2 regions of the Brevundimonas kwangchunensis genome follow, and region 1 is predicted to be linked to the other one. Evidence: predicted binding sites of a transcription regulator. Region 1 holds the regulator's gene; the other holds the start of a gene.
What was found. The regulator LexA, encoded in region 1, represses DNA repair genes until DNA is damaged. The targets are predictions, from matches to a motif close to ATGTTCNCNANNTGTTCT.
Positions count from the first base shown of each region.

Region 2: uvrA (excinuclease ABC subunit UvrA) is a predicted target of LexA. The motif match lies at 1,431-1,448, and genes of this name have one in related genera.

Region 1 is NZ_BAAAGA010000007.1:95,877-100,193, forward strand. Features, by position in the region: gene ABDZ95_RS13900 (ComEC/Rec2 family competence protein) at 1-1,990, shown strand, start outside; gene lexA (transcriptional repressor LexA) at 1,971-2,663, opposite strand; gene trpC (indole-3-glycerol phosphate synthase TrpC) at 2,769-3,563, opposite strand; gene trpD (anthranilate phosphoribosyltransferase) at 3,560-4,317, opposite strand, start outside.
Region 2 is NZ_BAAAGA010000005.1:132,162-136,478, reverse strand. Features, by position in the region: gene ABDZ95_RS09810 (ABC-F family ATP-binding cassette domain-containing protein) at 1-725, opposite strand, end outside; gene ABDZ95_RS09805 (hypothetical protein) at 691-828, opposite strand; gene ABDZ95_RS09800 (hypothetical protein) at 956-1,381, shown strand; gene uvrA (excinuclease ABC subunit UvrA) at 1,528-4,317, shown strand, end outside.

The DNA.
Region 1 (4,317 bases):
GGCGGTTGTGGCCATCGTTGCGGTCGGCCTGTGGCTCGCCGCCAGAGCGCTGCATGTGCATCGACCGCTGCGGCTGGCCCTGATGCTGGTCGCTTGCTTCGCGCTCGGCCTCGTGGCGGCCAAGGCCCGCGCCGTGGCGGTTTCCGCCCCGATCGCCCCGGCGATGACGGCGCCGACGGTGATCGAGGGCTGGGTCGTGGATGTCGACAGTCCGGGCGCGGCCGGCGCGCGGATCATCCTCGCACCGGTGCGCATCCGGGGGCTCTCGCCGGAGGAAACGCCCGTCCGCCTGCGCGCCACCGTGCGGGGCGAGGCGCCGGAACCGGGACAGTCGATCCGCCTGTTCGCCATCCTGAACCCGCCGCCGTCCCCGGCCGCGCCGGGCGCCTACGACTTTGGTCGTGGCGCGTATTTCCAGCGCATGGGCGGGGTCGCCTTCGCCCTCGGTGACACCCGCCCGGCCTGGCTGGAGCCGGCGCCGTGGACCCTGCGATTCGTCATGGCGGTGAATGCGCTTCGCTACGACCTCGCCCAACGGATCGTGGCCCGGCAGGGCGAGCGGGCCGGCGGCGTCGCCGCGGCCATGACCACGGGCCACGAGGCCTGGCTCGATCCCGAGGAGATGGAGGTGATGCGCGACTCCGGTCTGGCGCACATCCTGTCCATCTCGGGTCTGCACATGGCCGTGGTCGGCGGCTTCAGCTTCTTCCTGATCCGGCTGTTGGTCGCCTGCTGGCCGTGGCTGGCCCTGCGCGCGCCGGGCAAGAAGATCGCCGCCGTGGGTGGGCTGATCGCGGTCGGCGGCTATCTGATCCTGTCAGGCTCCCCGCCGCCGGCCGAGCGGGCGGCCGTCACCGCCTCCATCGCCTTCCTGGCCATCCTGCTGGACCGGCAGGCCATCACCATGCACGCCCTGGCCGTCGCCGCGGTCGTCGTCCTGCTGCTCCAGCCCGAGGCCATCGTCACCCCGGGCTTCCAGATGTCATTCGCCGCCACGGCCGCTCTCGTGGCCCTCGTCGAGGCCTGGCCCCGTCGTCCGCGCGAGATCTCCGCGCCTCTGGCCATTCTCGCCGTCCAGCGCACCGGCGCCTGGGTCGGGGCCGCGGTGCTGGCCAGCCTCGTCGCCGGCGCGGCCACCGGCCCCTTCGCCATGCAGCATTTCAACCGCACGGCCATGTACGGCCTGATCGCCAATCTCGCGACCGCGCCGGTGTCCGACTTCATCATCATGCCGGCGCTGGCGCTCGGCGCCGTGCTGGAGCCTCTGGGCCTCGGCGCGCCCTTCCTCTGGATCGCCGCGCAGGGCATCGGCGTGCTGCTGGCCGTCGGCGAATGGGTCGCGGCCTTGCCGGGCGCGGTGCAGACGGTGGCCAGCGCCCCCGCCGCCGCCCTGCCGGTGGCCTTTCTCGGCGTGCTGTTCTGCTGCCTCTGGCGAGGGCCGTTGCGCTGGCTGGGCCTGCCCTTCGCCTGCGCCGTCCTGCTGTGGCCGCGCCCCGCGCCGCCGGACCTCTGGATCGGGGAGGGCGGAACCCAGGCCGCCTTCGTCTCTGACCGTGAGGCCACCGTCGTCCGCCCCGGCGTGCGCCAGTTTGCCGTCGACGTCTGGTCCCGCCGCCGCGGCGTGCTGGCGGTGGAGCGCGATCCGAACGACTGGAGCTGCACCCGCTTCTCCTGCGCCCCCGCGACGCCCCAGGCCGGCCCCGTCGCCCTGTGGTGGGGCCGTCGCGCGCCGTCAGAGGATCAGCTGGCCGCCCTGTGCCAGTCCGCGCCCGTGATCGCCGTCCGCGCACCGGTCAGCGACCTGCCGCAGGCCTGCTCGGCCCGCCTCGTCCTCGATGGCGTCGACTTCGCTCGCGGCGGGGCGGTGGAGCTGAAACGCGAAGGGCCCGCAACGGCGAACCGCTGGCGGGCCCTGTGGGTGTCGGAAGTGCGCGGCGATCGGCCGTGGAGCCGATACGGCGACGCCGGCCTTAGTGATACCGGCGGATGAGTCCGACCAGCTTGCCCTGCACGGCTACCTGATCGGCGCCGTAGATCTTGGTCTCGTAGTTGCGGTTGGCGGGCTCCAGGGCGATCGACTGACCCTTCTTGCGCAGCCGCTTCAGCGTCGCCTGCTCGCCCTCGACCAATGCCACGACGATCTCGCCCGAGTTCACGTTCTCGGTCGATTTGATGATGACCATGTCGCCGTTGAGGATGCCGGCTTCGATCATCGAGTCGCCCTCGATCTCCAGAAGATAGTGCTCGCCCGCGCCCAGCATGGCTTCCGGCACCGGATAGCGGGCCGTTTCGTGCTCGATGGCGTCGATCGGCGTGCCCGCCGCGATCTTGCCCATCAGCGACAGTTCGCGCGTGTCGTTGGCCGGTTCGGCGACCTTCGGACGCCCGCCGCCCTCGATCACGCCCGGCTTGAAGCCCGAATGGCCGCGCGGCGCGCCCTGCGTCGCCTGCTCCGGCAGTTTGGTCACCTCAAGCGCCCGCGCGCGGTGGGCCAGGCGGCGGATGAAGCCCCGCTCCTCCAGCGCCGTGATCAGCCGGTGGATGCCCGACTTGGACGCCAGATCCAGCGCCTCCTTCATCTCGTCGAACGACGGAGACACGCCGGTCTCCTGAATCCGTTCGTGAATGAACATCAGCAGTTCGTGCTGTTTGCGCGTGAGCATGGAGACCTCGAGGCGAATCCCGTTTCGGGAACGCTAGCGGAACAAACCGCAAACGTCCACAATCCGTTCCTGAGGTGTTCCGGTTAAGGACCGGTTAGCGAGCCGTCAGACCGCCATCAACGCCCGCGTCGCCGCTTCCACGTCGTCCTGGCGCATCAGGCTTTCGCCGACCAGCACGGCCTGCGCATGGGCGTCGGAGACCCGCTGCACGTCCTCCGGCGTGAAGATCCCGCTCTCGGCCACCAGCAGCGCGCGCACGGGGCTCAGGATCGACAGCAGCTCCGTCACGCCCAGATCGACCTCGAAGGTCCGCAGCGAGCGGTTGTTGATGCCCACCAGATCGCCGCCCAGCTTGCACGCGCGGGCCATCTCGGCCTCGTCGTGGGTCTCGATCAGGGCGTCCATGCCGAAGCGCTCGGCTTCGGCCAGCAGTTCGGCCGCCAGCGCGTCGTCGATCATCGCCAGGATGATCAGGATGCAGTCCGCGCCCAGAGCCCGGCTCTCGGCCACCTGCCATGGGTCGACGAGGAAGTCCTTGCGCAGGCAGGGCAGTGCGACCGCCTCGCGGGCGGCGGCCAGATAGGCGTCGTCGCCCTGGAAGCTCGGCCCGTCGGTCAGCACCGACAGACAGGTCGCCCCGCCGCGCTCATACGCCCTGGCCAGCGCCGGCGGGTCGAAGTCAGGCCGGATCAACCCCTTGGACGGGCTGGCCTTCTTGATCTCGGCGATCAGGGCGGGGCGGCCCGTCTCCACGACATGCAGATCCAGCGCGGCCCGGAACCCGCGCGGAGCCGAGGCTTCGCGAGCACGGGCCTCGACGGCGTCCTGCGGCACGGCGGCCTTCCGCGCCGCCACATCCTCACGCTTGTAGGCCGCGATCCGCTCCAGCACGTCGGTCATGCGGTTTCCTCTTCCTCGATCGGCGTGTTGGTGGCGGCGACCAGCCCGGCGAGAGCCTGTGCGGCGCGTCCGTCGTCGATCACGGCGGCGGCCAGAGCTGCGCCCTCCGCCAGCGTCTCCGCCCGATCCGCCACCACCAGCGCCGCCGCTGCGTTCAGCAGCACGATATCGCGATAGGCGCCGGCCTGTCCGTCCAGCAGGGCGGTCAGGGCCGCGGCGTTCGTCTCGGCGTCGCCGCCGCGGATCGCGTCCAGCGAGGCGCGCGGCAGGCCGGCCTCCTCGGGCGTCACGGTGAACCGGCGCACCGACCCGTCCTTCCACTCGGCCACCTCGGTCGGACCGGTGGTGGTCAACTCGTCCAGCCCCTGTCCATGCACGGTCCAGGCGCGCACCGCGCCCAGCCGGCCCAGCACCTCGGCCAGCGGCTCCAGCAGACGGGGATCATAGACCCCCATCACCTGCCGCCGCGCTCGCGCCGGGTTCGATAGCGGCCCCAGCAGGTTGAACACTGTGCGGAAGCCGATCTCGGCCCGCACCGGTCCGACGTGGCGCATGGCCCCGTGATAGGAAGGCGCGAACAGGAAGGCGATGCCCGCCGTCTCCAGCGCGCGCAGTTGCTGCTTCTGGCTGGCCTGAAGGTTGACGCCCAGCACCGACAGCACGTCCGACGATCCTGACTTCGAGCTCAGCGCCCGGTTGCCGTGCTTGGCCACCTTCAGCCCCGCCCCGGCCAGCACAAGAGCGGCCGCAGTCG
Region 2 (4,317 bases), on a different contig from region 1:
GAGGCGTCGCGCTCGGCCGTTGCAAGATCCCGCTCCGCCGTCGCCCGCTCGGCTGCCTTGCGCTCGGCATAGAGGTCGTAGCCCCCGCCATAGGTCGCCACACCGAGCCCTGAAAGCTCGACGATCCGGTCCATGCGACGCAGCAAGGCCCGATCGTGGCTGACCACGACGACGCCGCCCGGCCAGCGGCCCAGCAGGTCGGCGATGGCGGCCCGTCCGTCTGCATCCAGATGATTGGTCGGTTCATCCAGCACCAGCAGGTCCGGCTGACGCAGCAGCAGGCCGGCGAGCCGAACCCGTGTCTGCTCTCCGCCGCTCAGCGACGCCGCGTGACGGGCCATTTTCAGCCCCGGTAGACCGACATCGGTCAAGGCCGCAGCGATCCGCTCGTCCAGCGTCCAGTCGGCCAGATCGAAGTCATCGCCATCTGCCTCGCCTGCCAAAACGCGCGCGACAATGGCTAGTGGTTCAGCCACGTCCAGCAGGTTTGCCACAGTTTCGGCCGGCCCCGCATCGCGCCTCTGTTCCAGCCACCCGACCGTGCCTGCGCGCGCGACGGTCCCCTCGGCAGGCTCGGCTTGCCCGAGGATCAGGCGCAGCAGGGTCGTCTTGCCGGAGCCGTTGCGGCCGACAATGCCTGTGCGCTCACGCCCGAAGGCGAGGCTCAGATCAGAGAAAAGGGTATGACCGTCAGGCGTGCGGGCCGCGACGCGATCGAGCGTCACGAGTGCGGATGCGGACGGGTTTCGGCTTGGGAGCGAGGGCATAGGCGAGCACGAGCAGCAACGGAGCGGAAAGGGCGAAACCGATTTCCAGCGTGCTGATCATGATCGTCGGGCCTCCAGTGAACTCACTCGATAGGGAAAGGATGGGTGCGAATGTCCGTGTCCGCAAGTCTTTTCGGCCTCGCGCCGCTGACGACGGCGTGACAGGGTGGCCGGCGGAGGGACCCGAAATGCGCCATCTGAAGCCGCTCGCCCTGTTGCTCCCGGCCCTGCTCGCCGCCTGCGCCAGCACGCCTTACGCCCCGACCGGCCCCGCCGATTTCAGCCCGATCGCCACAACGCCTGCACCGCATGCCCGGCTGTATGCCGACTGCATCGGCCAGGCGGCGACGGCCGGAACCTACGGGCGCGCCCACGATGCAGACACTGAGATGGTCCAGTTCACCTGCACGGGCGCACCGGCCCGCGCATTCTACGATGCCCTCGCCGCCCGAAGCGCCGAGGTGGGATCGGAGGTCGTCGCCAACGGCCGCACCTTCCGCTCGACCAACCGCATCATCGCCAACCTGTTCGGGGCCGACCACTGCTCCACCGGCGGCGCGGGCGATTACCGCTGCTCGCTCAGCTTCAACGCCGGCGAGTTCCTGAAACCCTGACCCGGACTTGTTGCCACCCTGTTGTCAGCAGACTGGCGACAGGTGGCAGGAGTTCCCATATTGTTCTTGCTGACTTGAGCAAACCATCCCCCATATAGCGCTGTCGCGCCGGACCCTCCCCGGCCCCTCCGCGTTCTCCGGATTCCATGACCGAAAAGCACAACTTCATCCGCGTGCGCGGCGCGCGCGAGCACAATCTCAAGGGCGTCGACATCGACATCCCGCGCGAGAAGCTGGTGGTCATGACCGGGCTGTCGGGCTCAGGCAAATCCTCGCTCGCCTTCGACACCATCTATGCCGAGGGCCAGCGTCGATATGTCGAGAGCCTCAGCGCCTACGCCCGCCAGTTCCTGGAGCTGATGGGCAAGCCGGATGTGGACCTGATCGAGGGCCTGTCGCCGGCCATCTCGATCGAACAGAAGACCACGTCCAAGAACCCGCGCTCGACCGTCGGGACGGTGACCGAGATCCACGACTACATGCGCCTGCTGTGGGCACGCGTGGGTGTGCCCTATTCGCCCGCGACCGGCCTGCCGATCGAAAGCCAGACCATCTCCATGATGGTCGACAAGCTGACGGCCCTGCCCGACGGCGAACGCCTGCTGCTGCTGGCTCCGGTCGTGCGCGGCCGGAAGGGCGAGTACCGGAAGGAGATCGCCGAATGGCAGCGCTCGGGCTTCCAGCGCCTGAAGATCGACGGCGAGTTCTACGCCATCGAGGACGCCCCGGCGCTGGACAAGAAGTTCAAGCACGACATCGACATCGTCGTGGACCGGATCGTCACAAAGCCCGGCCTCGAAGGCCGCTATGCCGACAGCCTGCAGACGGCGCTGGGCCTGGCGGACGGCATCGCCGTGGCGGAATGGGCGAACGCGGCCGAGGGTGAGAAGGAACCGCGCCGGATCACCTTCTCCGAGAAGTTCGCCTGCCCGGTCTCGGGCTTCACCATCAGCGAGATCGAGCCGCGGCTGTTTTCGTTCAACAACCCGTTCGGCGCCTGCCCGGCTTGCGATGGACTGGGCGTGAAGCTGGCGTTCGACGCCGATCTGGTGGTGCCGGATCGCGACAAGACCCTGCATGGCGGCGCGGTCGCCCCGTGGTCGCGAGGCCCCTCGCCCCTCTACACCCAGACGCTGCAGTCGCTGTCGACCCACTACGGCTTCTCGATGGACAAGCCGTGGCGCGACCTGCCGGCCAAGGCCCAGAACGTCATCCTCCAGGGCTCTGGCGGCGAGAAGATCAAGTTCGTCTATGACGACAACGCCCGGAAATACGAGACGCTGAAGGCCTTCGAGGGCGTGCTGCCCAACCTTGAGCGTCGCTGGCGCGAGACCGACAGCGCCTGGGTTCGCGAGGAGCTGGGCCGCTTCCAGTCCGAGACCCCGTGCGAAAGCTGCGGCGGCAAGCGTCTGAAGCCCGAGGCCCTGGCGGTGAAGATCGCCGGCGAGGACATCGCCGACATCTCCACCCTGTCCATCTCGCGCGCCTTCGCCTGGTTCGAGAGCCTCGACGGCCAGCTGACCGACAAGCAGATGGAGATCGCCCGGCGGATCCTGAAGGAGATCACGGATCGCCTGCGCTTCCTGAACAATGTCGGCCTCGACTATCTGAACCTGTCACGCAGCTCGGGCACCCTGTCCGGCGGCGAGAGCCAGCGCATCCGTCTGGCGTCGCAGATCGGCTCGGGCCTGACCGGCGTGCTCTACGTCCTCGATGAGCCGTCGATCGGCCTGCACCAGCGCGACAACACCCGCCTGCTGGAAAGCCTGATGGGCCTGCGCGACCTCGGCAACTCCGTGCTGGTGGTCGAGCATGACGAGGAAGCCATTCTGACGGCCGACTACGTCATCGACATGGGTCCGGCCGCCGGCGTCCACGGCGGCCAGATCTGCGCCCACGGCACTCCGGCCGAGGTGATGGCCAACCCGAACTCCCTGACCGGAAAATACCTGACCGGCGAGCGCGAGATAGAGCTGCCGCCCGAGGGCCGTCGCCCGGTCAATCGCAAGAAGATGCTGAGGATCTCGGGCGCGACCGGGAACAACCTCAAGAACGTCACCGGTGAAATCCCCGCCGGCCTGTTCACCTGCATCACCGGCGTGTCCGGCGGCGGCAAGTCGACCTTCACGATCGAGACCCTCTACAAGGCGGCCGCGCGTCGCCTGCACAACGCCTCGGACGCCCCGGCCCATTTCGACCGGATCGAGGGGCTGGAGATGTTCGACAAGGTCATCGACATCGACCAGTCGCCCATCGGCCGCACCCCGCGCTCCAACCCGGCCACCTATACCGGCGCCTTCGGCCCGATCCGCGACTGGTACGCGGGTCTGCCCGAGTCCAAGGCGCGCGGCTATGGCCCCGGCCGGTTCAGCTTCAACGTCAAGGGCGGCCGCTGCGAGGCCTGTCAGGGCGACGGCGTCATCAAGATCGAGATGCACTTCCTGCCGGACGTCTACGTCACCTGCGACGTCTGCAAGGGCAAGCGCTACAACCGCGAGACGCTGGAGATCGTCTTCAAGGGCAAGAGCATCTCCGACGTTCTGGACATGACGGTCGAGGAAGCCGCGCGCTTCTTCAACGCCGTGCCGTCCATCCGCGACAAGATGCAGACGCTGGAACGCGTGGGCTTGGGCTATGTCCAGGTCGGCCAGTCGGCGACGACCCTGTCCGGCGGCGAGGCCCAACGGGTCAAGCTGTCGAAGGAGCTGTCCAAGCGCGCCACCGGCAAGACGCTCTATATCCTCGACGAGCCGACAACGGGCCTGCATTTCGAGGACACCCGCAAGCTGCTGGAGGTGCTTCAGGAGCTGGTCGAGAGCGGCAACACCATCGTGGTGATCGAGCACAATCTCGATGTCATCAAGGTCGCCGACTGGCTGCTGGACTTCGGTCCCGAGGGCGGTGAAGGCGGCGGTGAGATCGTCGCGGTCGGCACG